One region of the Xanthomonas rydalmerensis genome, then DNA from elsewhere that is predicted to be linked to it. Evidence: predicted binding sites of a transcription regulator. Region 1 holds the regulator's gene; each other region holds the start of a gene.
What was found. Region 1 encodes FliA, which starts transcription of late flagellar genes. Its sites were predicted from a motif close to TAAAGTTTNNCNNNCNNNGGCCGATAA; they were not measured.
Positions count from the first base shown of each region.

Region 1 (6,936 bases):
CAGATGCAGATGCAGATGTCGCAGCGGCGGATGATGGAAGCCATCCCCAAGGCCGACGTGGTGGTGGTCAACCCCACCCACTATGCGGTGGCGCTGAAGTACGAGAGCGGGCGCATGCGCGCCCCCACCGTGGTGGCCAAGGGCGTGGACGAAATCGCCTTCCGCATCCGCGAGGTCGGCGAGCAGCATCGGGTGGCGGTGATCTCGGCGCCGCCTTTGGCACGCGCCTTGTATAGGGAAGGCGAACTCGGCAAGGAAATTCCCGTGAGACTGTATTCCGCGGTGGCGCAGGTCCTCTCGTACGTCTACCAGTTGCGCGCCTGGCGCACTGGGCCGATGCCGCCGTTGCCGCCGTTGGAAGTGGATGAATTCGCCCCGGGGAGCCAGCCATGAGTCAGCCCGCCGCGCAGATGAATACGCGCAAAGTCATGGACATGATCAAGCACGGGCTCGGCGCCCCGGTGATCGTGTTGCTGATGCTGGCGATGGTGGTGGTGCCGCTGGCCGCCCCGGTGCTGGACGCCCTGTTCACCTTCAACATCGCCATCTCGCTGATGGTGCTGCTGGCGGTGGTGTACGTAAAGCGGCCGCTGGAGTTCAGCATCTTCCCGATCGTGCTGCTGATGACCACGATGCTGCGCCTGGCGCTGAACGTGGCCTCCACCCGCGTGATCCTGATCAACGGCCAGGACGGCCACGGCGCCGCCGGCAAGGTGATCGAGGCCTTCGGCGAATTCGTGATCGGCGGCAACTATGCGGTCGGCATCGTGGTGTTCGCGATCCTGACCATCATCAACTTCGTGGTCATCACCAAGGGCGCCGGGCGCGTGTCGGAAGTGACCGCGCGCTTCATCCTCGACGCCATGCCCGGCAAGCAGATGGCGATCGACGCCGACCTCAACGCCGGCCTGCTGACCCGCGAGGAAGCCAAGGCCCGCCGCGAGGAAGTGCGCGAGGAAGCGGACTTCTACGGCTCGATGGACGGCGCCAGCAAGTTCATCCGCGGCGACGCCATCGCCGGCATCCTGATCCTGTTCATCAACCTGATCGGCGGCATGGCGGTCGGCGTGCTGCAGCATGGCATGCCGGTGGGACAGGCCGCCTCCACCTACACCCTGCTGTCGATCGGCGACGGCCTGGTCGCGCAGTTGCCGGCGCTGCTGGTGTCCTCGGCGGTGGCGATGCTGGTCACCCGCGCCTCGCGCTCGCAGGACATGGGCGCGTCGATGATGGGCCAGGTGTTCGGCCAGCATAAGGCGCTGGCGGTGGCCGCGGCGATCATGGGCCTGGTCGGCCTGATCCCGGGCATGCCCAACGTCGCTTTCTTGACGCTGGCGCTGATCCTGGGCCTGCTGGCCTGGAAGATGTGGAAGCGCAGCCTGCAGCCGACCCCGGCCGCCGCCGAGGCGGCGCCGCAGGCGGCGGCCGCGGCCCAGGCCAATGCCGAACTGGGCTGGGACGAACTGCGTCCGATCGACCCGCTGGGCCTGGAGGTCGGCTACCGGCTGATCCCGCTGGTGGACAAGGCCCAGGGCGGCGAGCTGATGGCACGCATCAAGGGCGTACGCCGCAAGCTGACCCAGGACATCGGCTTCCTGGTGCCGCCGGTACACATCCGCGACAACCTGGAACTGCCCGCCAACGCCTACCGCCTGCTGGTGCACGGGGTGCCGGTGGCCACCGCCGACATCCACCCGGACCGCGAACTGGCGCTGGACCCGGGCGGCGCGCTCGGCAAGATCGACGGCATCGCCGGCAAGGATCCGGCGTTCGGCCTGGATGCGACCTGGATCCAGCCGCACCTGCGCGCCCAGGCCGAGACCATGGGCTACACCGTGGTCGACCCGGCCACGGTGATCGCCACGCACCTTTCGCACCTGATCCGCGAACATGCCCCGGAACTGCTCGGCCACGAGGAAGTGCAGCAACTGCTGGCGACCCTGGCCAAGAGCGCGCCCAAGCTGGTCGAGGACCTCACCCCCAAGGCGCTGCCGCTGTCGGTGGTGGTGCGGGTGCTGCAGAACCTGCTGATCGAGAAGATCCCGGTGCGGCAGCTGCGCAAGATCGTCGAGGCCCTGGTCGAGCACGCGCCGCAGAGTCAGGAACCCGGCGCGCTCACCGCCGCCGTACGCAACGCCCTGGGCCGGTTCATCGTCCAGGAGATCGCCGGCATGGCCCCGGAACTGCCGGTGTTCACCCTGGCCCCGCAATTGGAACGTGTCTTGCAGGACTCTACCCAGGGCAACGGCGCGGCGCTGGAACCCGGACTGGCCGAACGCTTGCACCAAAGTCTGGCGGACTGCGTGAGCAAGCAGGAGGCGCGCAACGAACCGGCAGTGGTGCTGGTGCCGGCGCAGGTCCGCGCCGCCCTCGCCCGCCTGGTCCGCCACAGCGTCCCCGCGCTGTCGGTCCTGTCCTACAGCGAAGTGCCGGAGGACAAGCGGCTGAAGTTGGTCGGCACGATCAGCTGATTGGCGGGGATTGGTGATTTGGGATTCGGGAGTCGCAACAGCGGGCCCGGCACGCGGAGAGAGACAGCAATGACACGAACGAACACAACCAGAGCAAGGCGACCGGATAGCAGCCATGCCATGGCGGCCTCCGCAACCAATCCCCACTCCCCAATCCCGAATCCCGGCACTCACCCATGAAGATCAAACGCTTTGTCGCCCCCGACATGCGCACCGCCTTCCGGATGGTGCGCGACGAGCACGGGCCGGATGCGGTGATCCTGTCCAACCGGCGTACCGACGAGGGCATCGAGATCGTCGCCGCCAGCAATTACGACGAGGCCCTGGTGCAGCGGGCGCTGGATTCGGTGCGCCCGGACGAGGCGCCACGCGCCGCCGCGGCGCAGGCACCGGCCGCTGCCGCGCCGCGCGCCGCCCGCAGCGATAAGGCCGCGGCCAGCCCGGCGATGGCGATGATGGCCGCGATCAGCGAGCGCCGTGGTGGCGCCGCGGCGACCGCCCCGGCCGCTGCCGCAGCCCGGCCGCTGACCCAGCCGGCGGCGCTGGCCGCCTCGGCCATGCCTGCTGCGGCCGCCCCGGCTGCCGCAGCGCGCCCGGCCGCAGCGGCCAAGGCCCCGGCACCGGCCACGGGCCGCGCCGACTTCAGCATCCCCGAGGACGTGTTCCGCAACGCCCCGATCAGCGTGCCCATGCCCAGCCCGTTCGCCGCCGCCCCGGCGCCGGCCGCCGAGGCCATGCCGGCCTGGCGCGACGACGTCGCCGCGGTGGCGCTGACCCCGGTGGCGAGCCCGGCCCCGGCCGTGCCTGCGCCGAGCGCGGCCAAGCCGGACGCGCCGGCCACTGCCGGAATCCCGGCGGCCGCGACGCTGGCGGCGGTGCCGACCTTCCCGGCCCCGCAGAACGACGAACAATTGACGCAGCTGCGCGACGAACTGGCGCTGATGCGGCAGATGATCGAGCGCGAGATGAACCGCCTCACCGACGAACGCCTGCGCGGCTCGCCGGTCCGCGCCCAGGCCCTGGAATTGATGGACGACTATGGCTTCGACAGCGGCATCACCCGCGACGTGGTCATGCAGATCCCCGCCGACCTGGAGCTGCACCGCGGCCGCGGGCTGATGCTGGGCCTGCTGTCCAAGCGCCTGCCGATCGCCCCGCTGGACCCGATCGAGGAAGGCGGCGTGATCGCCCTGATCGGCCCCACCGGTGCCGGCAAGACCACCACCATCGCCAAGCTGGCCTCGCGCTTCCTGGAGCGCCATGCCGCCCGCGACGTGGCCCTGGTGACCACCGACACGGTCCGCGTCGGCGGCCGCGAGCAGCTGCACAGCTACGGCCGCCAACTCGGCATCGCCGTGCACGAGGCCGACAGCGACGCCGCGCTGCAGCAGCTGCTGGAGCGCCTGGCCGACTACAAGCTGGTGCTGATCGACACCGCCGGCATGGGCCAGCGCGACCGCGCCCTGGCCGCCCAGCTGCACTGGCTGCGCGCCTCGCGTGTGGTCCGATCCTTGCTGGTACTGCCTGCCAATGCCCATTTCTCCGACCTGGACGAGGTGGTGCGCCGGTTCGCCGGCGCCGACCCACAGGGGGTCATCATGACCAAGTTGGACGAGACCGGGCGGTTCGGCAGTGCCTTGTCGGTGGTCGTGGACCACCGCCTCCCCATCACCTGGGTGACCGATGGACAGCGCGTGCCGGACGACCTGCACCGCGCCAACGCCGCCAGCCTGGTATTGCGCCTTGAAGATTTGCGGCGCGCTGCCGATAAGCCCTGTACTCCGGAGCAGACCCATGCCGTCGCGTGACTACGTCAATCTGACCAATGCCTTCCCCCTGTCGGCGACGCGTAGCGAACCGCTGGGTCCGGTGCGCACCATCGCCGTGACCGGCGGCAAGGGCGGCGTGGGCAAGACCAACATCTCGGTCAACCTGTCCATGGCGCTGGCCGACATGGGCAAGCGCACCCTGCTGCTGGACGCCGACCTCGGCCTGGCCAACGTCGACGTGCTGCTGGGGCTGACGCCCAAGTTCACCGTGGCCGACCTGGTCGCCGGGCGCTGCACCCTGGAAGAGGTGCTGATCGACATGCCCAACGGGCTGATGGTGGTGCCCGCCGCCTCCGGCCGCCGTTACATGGCCGAGCTGCCGCCGGCCCAGCACGTGGGCCTGGTCAACGTGTTCTCCGAGCTGCAGCGCGAGCTGGACGTGATGATCGTCGACACCGCCGCCGGCATCACCGACAGCGTGCTGACCTTCTGCCAGGCCGCGCAGGACGCGGTGGTGGTGGTCTGCGACGAGCCGGCCTCGATCACCGACGCCTACGCCCTGATCAAGGTCCTCTCGCGCGAGCGCGGCGTGGACCGGGTGCAGATCGTCGCCAACATGGTGCGCGACCTCAACGAAGGCCGCCTGCTGTACGACAAACTGAGCCGGGTCTGCGAGAAGTTCCTCGGCGACGTGTCGCTGAACTACCTGGGCTGCGTGCCGCAGGACGACTGGCTGCGCCTGTCGGTGCAGCGCCAGCAGCCGGTGGTCAAGGCCTACCCGTCCAGCCCGTCGGCGCAGGCGATCGCCGAGATCGCCCGGCGCACCGCGCGCTGGCAGGCGCCGACCGCCCCACGCGGCAACGTCGAGTTCTTCGTCGAACGCATCATCCAGCGCGGGGTGGCCGCATGAACGCCGCCGCCCACTACCGCGCCGTCCAGCGCAACAGCGCCAACGACTACATCGCCCAGCACTCGGACCTGGTCCGGCGCATCGCCCATCACCTGGCGGCGCGACTGCCGGCCAGCGTCGAGATCGACGACCTGATCCAGGCCGGCATGATCGGCCTGATCGAGGCTTCGCGCAGCTACGACGCCGAACAGGGCGCCTCGTTCGAGACCTACGCCTCGATCCGCATCCGCGGCTCGATGATCGACGAGATCCGCCGCGGCGACTGGGTGCCGCGCTCGGTGCACCGCCGCGCCCGCGACGCCGCCTCGGCGATCCGCAAGATCGAACAGAGCACCGGCCGCGCCGCCGCCGCCAACGAAGTGGCCGCGGCGATGGACATGCCGCTTCCCGAATACCTGCGTTTGATGGAAGATGCCGCCCGCGGCCAGGTGCTGAGCCTGGAGTCGCGCATCGAGGACCATGGCGAGCTGGATACCATCGCCAAGGGCGGACCCAATCCGCAGCAGATGCTCGAGCGCAGCGAATTCGGCCGCGAGCTGGGCAAGGCCATCGCGCAGTTGCCCGAACGCGAGCAGTTGGTGCTGTCGCTGTACTACGAGCAGGAATTGAACCTCAAGGAAATCGGCGCGGTACTCGGGGTCAGCGAGTCGCGCGTGTGTCAGATCCATGGCCAGGCCACGGTACGGTTGCGCGGACGCCTGAAGGCGTTCGGTGTCGCCGATGCCGGTCTGGAAGACGAAGAATAGGAACCCTTAGGAGTCAGTGGTGAACAAGAACATGCGGATTTTGATCGTGGACGATTTCTCGACGATGCGGCGCATCGTCAAGAATCTGCTCGGCGATCTGGGCTTCACCAACACCGCCGAGGCCGAAGACGGCAACAGCGCCCTGGCCGCGCTGCGCTCGGCACCGTTCGAGTTCGTGGTCACCGACTGGAACATGCCCGGCATGACCGGCATCGATCTGCTGCGCAACATCCGCGCCGACGACAAGCTCAAGCACCTGCCGGTGCTGATGGTCACCGCCGAGGCCAAGCGCGAGCAGATCATCGAGGCCGCGCAGTGCGGCGTGAACGGCTACATCATCAAGCCGTTCACCGCGCAGACGCTGCAGGAGAAGCTCGGCAAGATCTTCGAACGCCTGGGAGCGACCGCCTAAATGGAAGCCACCGCCGAACGTACCGCCCTGATCGAACGCCTGCAAGGCGCGCTGGACGCGCTGGAGAACGGCGACGAGGCCGGCTGGCGCAGGGAGATCGACACCCTCGCCGCCTGGCGCACGCGGCCGATGATGCAGGGCCTGAGCCGGCTCGCGCGCGATCTGGGTCAGGCGCTCGGCGAACTGCCGGTGGTGCCCAGCGAGGCCGGCGAGCTGGACGACGCCTGCTCGCGTCTGGACCACGTGGTGGAGATGACCGAACAGGCCAGCCACCGCACCCTGGACCTGGCCGAGGAATGCCGCGCGCTGGCCAACCAGCTCGCCGCCGGCGGCCTCAGCGGCGACCAGGGCGAGATCCTCGACAAGATCCGCCACAACCTCACCGAAATGGCCCTGGCGCAGAGCTTCCAGGACCTGACCGGGCAGATCATCCGCCGCGTCGCCGGTATCGTGCGCCGCGTGCACGAAGGCTTCGGCGCGCTGGGTCTGCCGCCGAAGGAAGAACGCAAACCCGACGGCAGCCTGGCCGGCCCGGCCCTGCCCGGTCTGGACCGCCACGGCGTGTCGCAGAACGACGCCGACGACCTGCTGTCCGGACTGGGACTGTAATGCCATGAGCGCCGTACCC
Region 1 is NZ_CP126170.1:2,597,339-2,604,274, forward strand. It holds gene flhB (flagellar biosynthesis protein FlhB) at 1-393, shown strand, start outside; gene flhA (flagellar biosynthesis protein FlhA) at 411-2,471, shown strand; gene flhF (flagellar biosynthesis GTPase FlhF) at 2,648-4,279, shown strand; gene QN245_RS10925 (MinD/ParA family ATP-binding protein) at 4,266-5,150, shown strand; gene QN245_RS10930 (RNA polymerase sigma factor FliA) at 5,147-5,896, shown strand; gene cheY (chemotaxis response regulator CheY) at 5,916-6,308, shown strand; gene QN245_RS10940 (protein phosphatase CheZ) at 6,309-6,917, shown strand; gene QN245_RS10945 (chemotaxis protein CheA) at 6,922-6,936, shown strand, end outside.

Region 2 (6,936 bases), 940 kb from region 1:
ACCTGTTCGATGCCGGCGGACTGTTCCTGCGACGCGGCCGAGATCTCGCCCATGATGTCGGTGACGCGCTGCACCGATGCGACGATCTCCTGCATGGTGCTGCCGGCCTGGTCGACCAGCGCCGAGCCTTCGGCGACGCGGCTCACCGAGTCGTCGATCAGGCCCTTGATCTCCTTGGCGGCATTGGCCGAGCGCTGCGCAAGGGTGCGCACTTCGCTTGCGACCACGGCAAAGCCGCGGCCCTGCTCGCCCGCACGTGCCGCTTCCACTGCGGCGTTGAGCGCCAGGATATTGGTCTGGAAGGCGATACCGTCGATCACGCCGATGATGTCGGCGATCTTCTTCGACGACGCTTCGATGCCGCTCATGGTGGCGACCACCTGACCCACCACCGCCCCGCCCTGCGAAGCGACCGACGCCGCGCCGCTGGCGAGCTGGTTGGCCTGGCGCGCATGCTCGGCGTTCTGCCTGACGGTGGAGGTCAACTCTTCCATCGACGCCGCGGTTTCCTCCAGGCTGGCGGCCTGCTGCTCGGTGCGGCGCGACAGGTCGTCGTTGCCGGTGGCGATCTCGCTGGCGGCAGCATTGATGCTGATGGCGGCGTTCTGGATGCGGCCGACGATGCCGGTCAGCTGGTCGGCGGTGGCGTTGGCGTCGTCGCGCATGGTCGCAAACACGCCATGGAACTCGCCGTCCATGCGCGCGGTCAGGTCGCCCGCGGCAATGGCCTGCAGCAACGCCGACAGCTTGCCCAAGTTGCGGTCACTGACCTCCATCATCGCGTTGAGGTCCTGCACCATCAGCCGGAAGTCGTACTGGAAGTGCGCGGCATCGCCACGGGCGCTGAAGTCGCCGGCGGCGGCAGCGGCGGCCAGGCGCTTGATCTCGGTGTTGATCGCCAGCAGGCTGGCCTTGGCCGCGTCCATCGATTCGTGCAGCACCGCACGGCTGCCGGGCAGGCGCCGGGCGTCGCGGCGCAGGTCGCCGTTAGCGTATTGGTTGAGGATCTCGACCGCCTCGACGATGGCGTCCAGGTGCTCGAACATCATGGTGTTGATGCCCTTGCTCAGCTCGCCATAGACGCCGGGGAAGTCCTGCGGCATGCGGTGACTGATGTCCTTGTCGGCGTGCAACTCGATCATCAGCGTGGTTTCGCGGGAGAAGCGCTGCAGCTGGTGCTGCATGCGGCCCATCGCCAGCAGCAGGCGGCCGGGCTCGTCGCGCGCATCGGTGACCACGTCGTTGTCCAGGCGGCCGTCGGCGATGGCCTCGGCGGCGCGGGTGGCGCGGGCCAGCGGCACGGTGAGGCTGCGGGTGATCATCCACGCCAGCAGGCTGCTGACCAGCACCACGGCCAAGCCGCCGGCGATGAGCATCGCGCGCCCACGCGCCATCGCGGCCGTCGCGTCCGCGTAGGCTTCGCTGCTGCGCGTGGCCTGCAGATCGGCATAGCTGGCGATGGCGTCCTGCCATTTCTGCGTCAGCGGCGCGGACTCGGCCATCAGCAGGGCCAGCGCCTGGTCCGACTTGTCGTGCATGCCCAGATCCATGACCCGGTTGTTGACGTCCACGGTCATCTGCCGGGCGCGATCGACCTCTTCCAGCACGGCCTGGCTCTGCGCACCGCTGGGAATGGCGCCCGCCCGCTTGCGTGCCTCCTGGTAGCGCGCGCGTTGCTCGGCCACGATCTTGGAGAAGCGGACGTTGTCCTCTTGCGAGGTCGGCAACACGATGTTGCGGACATTGATGGCCACGACCGAACTGGCGTTGAGCATGTCGCTGGACGCGCGGATGGCGGCGATGTTGCGGTTGACGATGCCGTCCAGTCGCTCGCGCGCCTGGAACAGGGTCAGCAGCCCGGCGACGACCAGCGCCGAGGACAACAGGATAAGGATGCCGAATGCGGTGGCGAGCCGGGCGCCAACGTTGTAGCGCTGAAGGAATGCAATCATGGAAGAGGCCTGTTTGGGGGAATGGCTGGGGCAATGGAGCGGCCGGGACCACGCGCACCGACCAGCCGCCGGTGCGTGCGCCCGAATGGAACCGGGATGAAGAGAGCGTGAAAAAGCGTTTTGAATCAAACGCTTGATGACGCGTCCCGCTCAATGTGCGGGCGGTGTAACGGCTTCCCGCGGAGAGACTTGAGAGGCGATTGCGGAGAATTTATTGAACAGCCTCAGGCAGATGACGGATGTGTCGAAGGCGCATTCGCGCAGCGGCCGGATCGGCCGTTTTGCGTGAAAGATGCGTGCATGCAGGGTTACAAATGCCGGCATGGCACTTGCTTGCGATGAAAGGGCGAGAGGTGGAAAAACTTTCCGTTGGCCGCGGTGCGCGGCATGCCAAACGCGCGCGACGCCGACAAGAAGTGCGATCGCAGTCGCGTCGCAGCATCGACAGGAAGAGATGGGGCATGCAATGACGCGCGGATACGGTCGTGCAAGCGGCACATGCCCCTTTGCACGAAAGCGCACGCACGCGGCAGCGGCGAACATGACGCAGGTCAGCAACACGCTATGCGGCGATACGTACGCGTGAGCGTGGCGGTGTTGAGGGCGGCACACGGTGCCGCGCGCACGTGGGGTGCGGCTTTCTCAGGAGCGCAGGCGCCGCGCCCCTGCAGGCACGGCATCATCGACTGCAACAGCAAACGCCTGGATCAGCGCGCCGTGGCGCCGGCAGCAGCGTGGCTGCCGGCCGTGTGGAGCGGGCGGCGCGTTGCGCCACGCCGCCCGATGCAGCACAACCTCTGGATCAGAACTCCTGCCAATCCTTGTCCGAAGCCAACGCCAGCGCCGCGGCGGGCTGCGCCGCACGCCGCGCCGGTGCGGCATTCGCCACCACCGGACGGACACTGCGCTTGCCTGCGGGTGCCGCGTTGGCGTGATGACGCGGTGCGTGCACCAACGGCGCGGCCGCCGAGGCGTCCAGCTTGAACAGCGCCACCGCCTGGCTCAGTTCCACCGCCTGCTGCTCCATCGAACGCGCCGCCGCACTGGCCTCTTCCACCAAGGCCGCGTTCTGCTGCGTGCTCTCGTCCATCTGCGTCACGGTCTGGTTGACCTGTTCGATGCCGGCCGACTGCTCCTGCGACGCAGCCGAGATCTCGCCCATGATGTCGGTGACGCGCTGCACCGAGGTCACGATCTCGGTCATGGTCTTGCCGGCCTGATCGACCAGGGCCGAGCCTTCGGCCACACGGCTCACCGAGTCGTCGATCAGGCTCTTGATCTCCTTGGCGGCACTGGCCGAGCGCTGCGCCAAGGTGCGCACCTCGCTGGCGACCACGGCGAAACCGCGGCCCTGGTCGCCGGCACGCGCCGCTTCCACCGCCGCGTTGAGCGCGAGGATGTTGGTCTGGAAGGCGATGCCGTCGATCACAGAGATGATGTCGCCGATCTTCTTCGAGGAGGCTTCGATGCCGCTCATGGTGGTCACCACCTCACCGACCACGCTGCCGCCCTGCGCGGCGACCGAGGCCGCGCCGGCCGCCAGCTGATTGGCCTGGCGCGCGTGCTCGGCGTTCTGGCGGACGGTGGAGGTCAGCTCCTCCATCGAGGCGGCGGTCTCTTCCAGGCTGGCGGCCTGCTGCTCGGTGCGGCGCGACAGGTCGTCGTTGCCGGCGGCGATCTCGGTGGCCGCGGCATTGATCGACACCGCCGAGTGCTTGATGCGGCCGACGATGCCGGCCAGTTGTTCGGCGGTGGCATTGGCGTCGTCGCGCATCTGTGCGAACACGCCGCGGAAATCGCCGTGCATGCGTGCGGTCAGGTCGCCTGCGGCGATCGCCTGCAGCAGCGTGGACAGCGCCTGCAAGTTGCCGTCGGCGGTGGCCATCAGTTGGTTCAGGCTCTCCACCATCACCCGGAAGTCGTACTGGAAGCGCTCGGCGTCGCCACGCGCGCTGAAGTCGCCGTCGGCGGCCGAGGTGGCCAGTTGCTTGATCTGCCCGTTCATCGCCGACAGGTTGGCCTTGACCTCGTCCATGGTCTGGCTCAACACCGCTTCCTCGCCGGGCAGGCGGTCCATGTCCTGCGACAGGTCGCCGATCGCATAGCGGCCCATGATCTGCGCAAGGCGCGTCTTGACCGCCAGGTGCGAGGCCACCAGCGCATTGGTCTCGGCCGCCATGCGCCCGTAGTCGCCGGGGAACGCCTCTGCGTCGATGCGATGGCTGACTTCGCCGGCGTCGTGGCGCTTGGCCATCTCCAGTTGCGCACCGATCAGGTTACTGACCTGCTGCTGCATGCCCTGCATCGCGACCAGCAGGCGGCCGGTCTCGTCGCGGGCGTCGGTGCGCACGTCGTTGTCCAGCTTGCCGCTGGCGATGGCCTCGGCGACGCGGGTGGCGCGGGTCAGCGGCAGGGTCAGGCTGCGGGTGATCAGCCAGGCCAGCAGGCCGCTGACGAGCACCACGATGGCGCCGCCTGCGATCAACAAGGCACGGCCGCGATCCATGGCTGCTTCGGCGCTCGCATATGCCTGAGCGCCCTGTTCGCGCTGCCGGTTCGCATAGACGTTGAGCGCCTCCTGCCATCGCTGGGTGGCCGGCGCGGCCTGGGCAATCAGCACCTTCAGCGCCTCGGCGTCCTTGTCCTGCATGCCCAGATCCAGCACCTCCTGGTTGGCGACCCGCGTCCGCGCGTAGGCATCGTCGATCGCCTTGCGCATCTGCGCGCCGACAGCATTGGTGACCGGAATCGCGTAGAGCTTGTCGTGGATCTCGCCGTAGTAGCGGCGCTGCTCGTCGACGACCTTGGCGAAGCGCTCGTTCTCCTCACGCGTGGTTGGCAGCACGATGTTGCGCAGATTGATCGCGATCAACGCGCTGGCGTTGCGCATTTCGCCGGTGTAATCGAGGATCTGCATGCGCCGATTGACGATGGTATCCATCATGTCGCGTGACTGTTTCAACGTCAGCAGGCCGGCGCCGACGAGGGCGCAGGACAGCAGGATAAGGACGCCGAAGGCGGACGCGAGCCGCGTCCCGACGTTGTAGCGCTGCAGGAAACCGATCATGGATGGGGTACCGAGTGAGAATGGGGGGAGCCCCGCGTCACGACCTGGGATCGCGCACGACACTGCCAGGCGGAAGGCCTGGGACGCGATGCGACGGAGAAGAAGACGAAGACACTTCCAGCACCGACCGCCTCGGGGATGTCACGTGCGGGGACTCGCTTTATGTAGCGGCGGCCGCCCGCGATTCTTGATGCGTAACTGAGCACACTTTTTGAAGCCCCTCAGCATCGTGACCGCGGCGTGTACGGCAGCACCCGCAGTCGCTCAATAGCGTCAAATCCATGTGAAACAATCTACCCATAGCGCTCCCAGGCTAAGAGCGCAGCGCCGAACGCACCGTTTTGGGGCTTTCGCGCCGCAGCCTATAAATGCCGCAAACGGCACACATTGTGTGACGGATATATAACAGGACCACGACTGCCTCCGCACCCCGGCATGCGGAGGCAGCGCGTCTCATTCGGCCAGGTTGGTGCCGGCGCCCGCGGTGGCGATGACCTTGGCCTTGACCTGCGCGGCGGGGATCGCCGTGTACAGATAGCCCAGCGGCTCCGGATAGGTCTTGGACGAGATCCAGGTGGTGGCGTTGGCGTAGGGCTTGCTGGTGCTCTCCGGTGCGGTCCAGCTGATGCCGCTGCCGACGTAGTTGTTGATCAGGTCCCAGTAGCCGATCTCGCTGCTGTCGCGCGAGGTGACCGGGTTCTTGATGTTCTCGAAGTAGTTGGCTTCGATCAGCGCCACCCCACCCATGCGCACGTTGATGCCGGAGGTGAAGACGTTGTTGAAGTAGTTGTTGTAGATGTGGCTCAGCCCGCGCCGCTGCAGCGGCAGGCGCGATTCCACGTTCTCGAAGCGGTTGTGGTGGTAGGTGGTGCGCGCGGCGGCGTTCTGGGTGTCGCTGTCGCTGTAGCCGTTGAGCGCGACCTTCTGGTAGTCGTGGATGTAGTTGTACGACACGGTGACGTGGTTGACGCCCTTCTTCATGTCGATGCCGCCATCGAAGGACGCGTCGCCGGCGCCGGGGCACTTGGTCAGCGAGGCGAAGATGGTGTTGTGGTCCACCCAGATGTTGGACGGCTGGCCGCTGGAATTGCCTTCCAGCGAAATCGAATCGGCATCCTCGCCACCCGGCAGCAGGCCGATGGTCATGTTGCGGATGATGACGTTGTGCGCGTTGCCGACCACGCGCACGCCGAAGTTGGCCGAGGACCCGTTGGCGCCCTTGATGGTGATGTCGCGCTTGTTCTTGATCTGCACGGTCTTGGCCGGCAGCTTCCATTGCGTGCACACGTCGGTGATGCCGGCGTAGTTGAAGGTGCCGGTGTAGTTGAGCACCAGGCCGCCGGAACCGGCGTAGTTGTCGATCGCCGCCTGCATCGCCTCCATCGTGGCGACGTTCACCGGAATGGCGGTGCCGCCGCCGGTGGTGTTGGCGCCGTAGCCGACCGGGCCGGCGAAGGCCGGGGTGGCGGCGACGGCCAGCGCGAGCGCCAGTGCGCCCATGCGGAATTGCTGCTGCATGATGTTTCTCCCATCTGTCGCGATGAGTGCAGGACGCATGGCAGTGCGCGCATGCGCCGGCACGGGGCGTGGGGGCCGGCGGCATTCTTGGAATGCGCGCTGTGGCCCACGCAATCGCCGCGATGCCGAACTGGAACCCCCCGCCCCGTTCGCCGCGTGGGACAGGACAAGCGGACACCCACGGTCCGCAGGAGACAGACAGCGACAGCCAGGGACAGGCTGTCTACACGCGCGCCGCGTTGGGCACAGGGCGTCGGCAATGACGGCGAACGCACGCGCATCGCACGCATCGGCATCGCCGCCGGGGCACTGCATCGGGGACAAGCCCACGCCGGCGGCACGCAGCGGCGAATGTTGCGGCCGCAGCACGTTTGCGCGGGCCATCCGACGCCGACGACG
Region 2 is NZ_CP126170.1:1,655,050-1,661,985, reverse strand. It holds gene QN245_RS06790 (methyl-accepting chemotaxis protein) at 1-1,952, opposite strand, end outside; gene QN245_RS06785 (methyl-accepting chemotaxis protein) at 2,755-5,019, opposite strand; gene QN245_RS06780 (pectate lyase family protein) at 5,473-6,537, opposite strand.
Region 2: the regulator FliA is predicted to act here: its motif matches at 2,119-2,145, upstream of QN245_RS06790 (methyl-accepting chemotaxis protein).

Region 3 (6,936 bases), 1.6 Mb from region 1:
GCGCCCGGCGCTGGTGTCGCCGATCGCGGCGAAGGCATTGGGCGACAGATCCAGCCCGCAGTCGGCGCCTTCCGGATACAGGTCGGTGACGTAGACGGTGACCGTACCCCGCGGTCCCTGCACCTGCAGGTAGGCGCCGGCCAGCGCCGCCTGGATTCCGCCGTAGTTGAGCTGCGTCGGATTCAACGCGGTGATCGGCGCGGTGGGATCGATGGGATCCAGCAGCAGGGCGCCGCCGGAATAGCCGGAGCTGGTGTAGGTGGCGGTGCCGCTGCAGACATCGTTCCAGGCCGCGCTGGCGGGGGTGGCGCTGGCGGCCAGGCACAGCGCGGCGAACAGGCCGGCGCCGCGCGCGGCACGGGGGGAGTGGCGTGCTTGCATGCGTGTTCTCCTGCACAGGCGCGCGGAGTCGCCGCGCGGCGACCGGGCAGTCTGCCCGGCGCCGGCACTCTAGGCTGCCGCGCGCCTGCCGCGCCTTGCGCGCGGCCGGGAATTCCACAACTTGGCCGACGCCGTAGACCGCGCGGCGACATCGTCAGCGACGGCGCAGGCTGCCGCGCTCCAGCCGCCAGAGCAGATCGCGCCACGGCGTGGCCGCGGTGGCCATGCCGGCCGCCACGCCCAGGGCATCGGCCAGCGCATCCAGCGGATCGGCCGAGCGCGTGGTGGTCCAGGCGCCCTGCGCGAACTCGATGCCCACGCCCAGCGCCAGCAGGCCCAGCGCAGCCCAGGCCCAGGCGCGTGGCCCGGCATAGACCTGCACCGCCGCGGCGGCCAGCAGCAGGTAGGCAATGAAGTGCTCGGCCTTGTCGCTGTCGGGCAGGTCCGACAATTGCGGCGGGTGCGGCATCATGCACACGTAGATCAGCACCGCGATGCCCAGCCACCACAGCCCCAGCCACAACCAGGGCCAACGGAAGGCGCGCACCGCCGCCATCACAGCCGCCAGGTCAGGTCGCCGGACAGGAACGCCGGTGCCAGCGACACGTCGCGCTCGAAGCCCATCACCTGGAAGCGCTCGCCCATCTCGCTGGGCAGGGTCAGCCGCTTCACCTGCTGGCGCAGACGCAGTTGCGCGGCTTCGTCGCCGCGCGCCTCGGCCTCGGCCAGCAGCGCGTCCAGGCCGTTACCGAGCAGGAAGCTGGCCTGGTTGCAGTAGCCGGCCAGGTCGAAGCCCGCTCCGGTGCCGGCCTCGGCCAGCGCGGTGAAGTCCACCGACGCGGTCAGGTCCTGCAGGCCCGGCCAGCGGTACGGGTCGGCGTGCGTGCGGTGCCGGTAGAACGCGCGCAAGGTGCCGTCGTCGCGCTCGGGCAGATAGAACTCGCGGCGCGGATAGCCGTAGTCCACGAACAGCATCGCGCCGCTGCGCAGGCCGCCGGCCACCGCCTGGATCCAGTACGGCAACTGCGGCAGCAGCTCGGAGCGGTAGCCGTCGGCGAACGGCACCTGCAGATAGCGCTCGATGTGCCGCACCGCCGCCGCCAGCAGCGGGTCGGCCGGCTGTTCGCCGCGGCGGAAGCGGCCCTCGCCGTCCAGGGTCACGGTCTCCTCGAACACTTCGCCGTCGCGCAGCGCGAAGCGCGGCGTCGGCAAGGCATCGATCACCTCGTTGGCGAACAGCACGCCGTTCCAGTCGTCGTCGAACGGCCGGTCCAGCCACTCCACCAGATCGAACACCGGCGGGATCAGCGTGCGCGCCAAGCGCTCGCGCTGGCGTTCGCGCAGGTCGGCACTGGGTTCCAGGATCGCGTAGCGCTCGGGCAACGCATCCAGCGCCAGCAGGCGCTTGAGCATGACCTCGGCGAAGGCGCCACTGCCGCCGCCCACCTCCAGCATGCGTGCCTGCGGCCCGAGTTGTTGCAGCACCGGCGCCAATGCATTGGACACGGTCGCGGCGAACAGCGGCCCCAGTTCCGGCGCCGTGACGAAATCGCCCTCTTCGCCGAACTTGCTGCTGCCGGCGCTGTAGTAGCCGAGGCCGGGCGCGTACAGCGCCAGCTCCATGAAACGCGAGAAGGGAATGGCCCCGCCGGCGGCGGCGATCTCGGCGCGCACATGCGCGGCCAGGCGCTCGCTGTGGGCCAATGCGGTGGCATCGGGCAAAGGAAGGTCGGTGGGCATGCGGTGCCGGATTGCGTGGACAATGCACAGCATAGCCGAGCATGGAACCCGTACATGACCCAGACCAAAGTCGCCCTGATCACCGGCAGCGCGCGGCGCATCGGCGCCGGCATTGCCCGGCGCCTGCATGCGGCCGGCTACGACGTCGCCTTGCATGCGCACACCTCGCAGGCCGAGCTGCACGCGCTGGCGCAGGAACTGGAAACCGTGCGCACCGGCAGCACATTGACCCTGCAGGCCGATCTGCGCGACACCGCACACCTGCCCGAGCTGGTGACGCAATGCGTGGCGCGCTTTGGCCGGCTCGATGCGCTGGTCAACAACGCCTCCAACTTCTATCCCACGCCATTGCATGACGCCACGCCAGCGCAGTGGGACGACCTGTTCGCGGTCAACGCGCGCGCCCCGCTGTTCCTGGCGCAGGCCGCGGCCCCGCAGCTGCGCCAGCATGGCGGCGCGATCGTCAACCTCACCGACCTGCACGCCGAACAGCCGCTGCGCGCGCATCCGCTGTACAGCGCGGCCAAGGCCGCCCTGGCGATGCTGACCCGCTCGCTGGCACTGGAACTGGCACCGCAGGTGCGGGTCAACGCCATCGCCCCCGGCGCGATCCTGTGGCCCGACGCCGGCAAGGACGCCGCCGCGCAACAGGCACTGCTGGCACGCACCCCGCTGGCGCGCACCGGCCAGGTCGAGGAAATCGCCGAGGCCGTGCGTTGGCTGCTCGACGACGCCAGCTTCGTCACCGGACAGACCTTGCGGCTGGATGGGGGGCGCGGGCTGATGTGAGGCCGGGATTGGGGATTCGGGATTTGGGATTCGCTGTGAAGCAGGGATTCGGGATGTAGGGATTCGGGATTCGCTTCAGGCAGCAGCAACGGCGAGAGCGCATCGGGTATCCGCTTTTGCGAATCCCCAATCCCGAATCCCCAATCCCCACTACTCAACCAACTCCACCACCTCGAACGCCTTGCCATGCTCCGCATGCGCCTGCCACAGCGCACCAAGGCGTTGGCCGCTGACAGGATCGACGAAGTCCGCGGCGATGTCGGCCAGCGGCTTGAGCACGAAGGCGTGGCGCAGCTCGGGGCGGGGGATGCGCAGGTGGCCGGGCCCTTCGACGATACGATCGCCGTAGAACACCACGTCGATGTCCAGGGTGCGGTCGCTGAAGCGCGGGCCGCTGCGGTCGCGGCCGTGCGCATCCTCCAACGCGTGCAGCCAGGCATCCAGCGGCGCCAGCTCCCAATCGGTCTGCAGTGCCACTGCATTGTTGAGGAACGCCGGCCCATCGAAACCGACCGCTGCGGTGCGATAGGTCGGCGACACGACGATCGCGCCGAACTGCCGGCGCAGCGCCGCGATCGCCGCGGCCAGGTGGTGATGCGGGCGCAGGTTGCTGCCCAGGCTCAGAAGCACAGTGGTCATGCACTATTCGCGCATGCCGCGGCCGCGAGCGTCAACCGGCAAATGCGCTCGCCACCACGGCGCCAGGTCGCTGCCGACTGCTCCGCCCGTTGCGCGCGATAGAAGATCCATCGGATGCGCGCTGCGAACATGGCGATGCATGCGAAGCACAGGCCTGCGGACGGTAAAGACGACACGCCCGTCGTCTCACCCTAGAGAACGTCACCCCGGATCGACCGTTCCCGGCGCCAGCACCGCTCGCGCCTGTGACCACGCGACAACACGGCCCGAGAGTTCAGCGCGCGACCGCGCGTCACGCCGGAACGGATGGCCCGGCCTCGATGCCGCGCGGAATCCTCATCGCCCGTCGCGGCTCCAATGCAGGTCGCGCAGGGCGGGCCTGTCTTCTGCTGCAGCGAATGACCCCACAGGACAGCCCGCGACCATGCCATGGCGTAACCGCGCGGGGCCGATACCCACGCGCTGCAGGTCGCATCACCGACCTCTGCTCATACCCAACCAGACCAGCGTGCTATCGCAAAACGACACCCTGGCAGCCCATCACACCTTGCTCACAACAGCCCTAAAGGTCTCTGCCCACCCGCCGATACGTGAAGAGTTCGTCAAAAATTGACCTCATTTTGTAAACAAATTGGCTTTACTTCACTAGTGTTTCAGATTTGTTCATAAATGCAGTCAGTCGGCAACTTGTTCATTCAAATCAAACACCTCCATCCTCCCAAGGACCCGTAATGGCACTCGTGAAACATTCCCAGAAGCAAGCCACCAGGGCGTCCGACGGCCCGCGTGCGACCACCACCCGCGATGCCGAAGCGCAGCGCAAGCGCGCCCGCACCCTGGCCAAGCAGCAGCAGGCCGCCGAGCGCATCGCCGCGGCGACGACGCAACTGGCCTCGGGAATCAACGAGGCCGCCGCGGCGGCCGAAGAACTGAAGCGGGCCTCCGATCAGATCGCCGCCGGCGCGGAAGAGGCGAGCAGCGGCGCGCAGGAATCATTGGCCGCCTTCAAGCTGATGGACGACGCCATCGCCCGCCAGCGCCACAACGCGGACCTGAGCCAGGCGCGGGTGGAATCCACGCAGGCGCTGGTGGCACGCGCCAACACCGACATCATCAGTCTGGTCGCCAACGTCGGCTTCGTCGCGCAACGCCAGGCCGCCTCGGTGCAGCGGGTGCAGGAACTGGAGCAGCAGGCCGCCAACATCGGCGACATCGTCAAGGCGGTGGTACGCATCGCCGACCAGACCAACCTGCTGGCGCTCAACGCCGCGATCGAGGCGGCCCGTGCCGGCAAGCATGGCAAGGGCTTTGCCGTGGTCGCCGACGAGGTGCGCACGCTGGCCGAGACCTCGGAGAAGAGCGCCAAGCAGATCCAGGACCTGGTCGGACAGATCCAGCAGGAAGTGAAGGTGGTGGCCGAGGGCATCAACACCTCCGCGACCTCCATCGAAAGCGAAGTGGCCAAGGGCCGCACGATCACCGAACAGCTCGAGCAGATCCGCAAGGACGCCATCGAGGTCGCCGCCGGCGCCACCGAGATCGCCAATGGCGCGCAGCAGTCCGCCAGCGCCACCCAGCAGGCGCTGAAGGGTTCGGAGAACATCGCCGCGGCGGCCGAGGAGCAGTCGGCGGCGGCCGAGGAATCGGCCAAGACCGTGGCCGAACAGTCGCGTGCCCTGAGCGAGTGCGAGCAGACCACGCAGGCGCTGTCGGAACTGTCCGAGGACCTGAAGAGTTCCACCGATGTGGCCAAGAGCGCCGAGGAAGTGGCCTCGGCCGCCGAAGAACTGTCCTCGGCGGTGCAGGAGATCAACCGTTCCAGCGCGCAGATCCTGACCGCGATCGACCAGATCCGCCGCGGTGCGCAGGTGCAGGCGGCCAGCGTCGAAGAAGCGGCCACGGCGGTCGCGCAGATCGAAAGCGGCCTGACGATCGCGCAGAACCGCGCGCAGACCAGCAACGAGCGCGTGATCGCGATCAAGGGGCTGATGGCGGTCAACAAGAGCGCGGTCGATACGCTCATCGCCGGCATCGGCCAGTCGGCCGAAGCCACCCGCATCAGCATCCGCCAGATCACCGAACTGGAGCTGGTGTCGCGGCGCATCGACAAGATCGTCGACGCCATCACCACCGTCTCGATCCAGACCAACATGCTGGCGGTCAACGGTGCGATCGAAGCCGCACGTGCCGGCGAGTTCGGCAAGGGCTTCGTGGTCGTGGCCACCGACATCCGCAACCTGGCCCACGATTCGGCCGAGAACGCCGACCGCATCAAGGACCTGGTGAAGGCGGTGCAGGACCAGATCGGCGTGGTCGGCCGCGACCTCAACGAGATCGTCACCACCACCTTCAACGAAGCCGAAAAGGCCAAGGTCAGCACCGCCAACCTGATCCAGATCGAGACCGACATCACCGCCGCGGAAGCCGGCATCGCCGAGGTGCTGGCCAGCGCCAACGACATCGCCACCGCGATCTCCCAGGTGCGGACCGGCATGACCCAGATCTCGGCGGCGGCGCAGCAGGCCGAAAAAGCCGCCAGCGAGTCCGCCGCCGCCGCCCAGCAGCAGTCGCAAGGCACCGAAGAACTGGCCGCCGCCATCGAGGAGATTTCCTCGCTGGCCGACGAACTGCAAAGCGCGTGAGCGCCAGCGAGGGTCTTATGAGCAACGATCCTTCTTCGCAAGCCGCAGCGGCTGCGCGAATGGACGACGACGCGTCGGACGCCGAGGGCGCCGGCACGTCCAGCGGGCGCCTGTTCGTCACCTTCCTGGTCGGCAGCGACGTCTTCGCGGTGGACATGGCGCCGGTGCAGGAAATCATCCGCGTCCCGGACATGGTCCGCGTGCCGCTGGCGCCGCCGGCGCTGGACGGCCTGGCCAACCTGCGCGGCCGGGTGCTGCCGATCATCAGCCTGGCGCGCGTGTTCGGTCTGCCCGAACGCCCGGCGGACGACAGTTCGCGTGCGGTGGTGATCGACCTGGGGCAGCCGCTGGGCTTCGTGGTCGACCGCGTCGCCAGCGTGGTGGAGGTGCAGCCGGATTCCATCCAGGACATCGGCGAGATCAGCGCCACCGTCAACAGCGAACTGCTGTCGGGCCTGCTCAAGGACGTGGGCGGGCACCAGATGGTGATGGTGCTGGATTTCGCCCGCCTGATCGCCAGCCAGTTCGGCACCATCGGCGCGCTGGTCCGGCATGCCGGCAGCGCCGGCTTCGTCGAGGACGCGCGCGACGAGGAAGACGACGCCAACAACGATCAACTGCAGTTGGTCAGCTTCGAGGTCGCCGGGCAGGAATACGCCATCGGCATCGAGCAGGTGCAGGAAATCGTGCAGGTCCCGGAACACCTGGTGCAGGTCCCGCACTCGCAGCAGCACGTGCTTGGCGT
Region 3 is NZ_CP126170.1:980,508-987,443, reverse strand. It holds gene QN245_RS04195 (expansin EXLX1 family cellulose-binding protein) at 1-381, opposite strand, end outside; gene QN245_RS04190 (VanZ family protein) at 536-937, opposite strand; gene QN245_RS04185 (class I SAM-dependent methyltransferase) at 937-2,121, opposite strand; gene QN245_RS04180 (pteridine reductase) at 2,176-2,910, shown strand; gene folK (2-amino-4-hydroxy-6-hydroxymethyldihydropteridine diphosphokinase) at 3,061-3,549, opposite strand; gene QN245_RS04170 (methyl-accepting chemotaxis protein) at 4,281-6,191, shown strand; gene QN245_RS04165 (chemotaxis protein CheW) at 6,251-6,936, shown strand, end outside.
Region 3: the regulator FliA is predicted to act here: its motif matches at 4,113-4,139, upstream of QN245_RS04170 (methyl-accepting chemotaxis protein).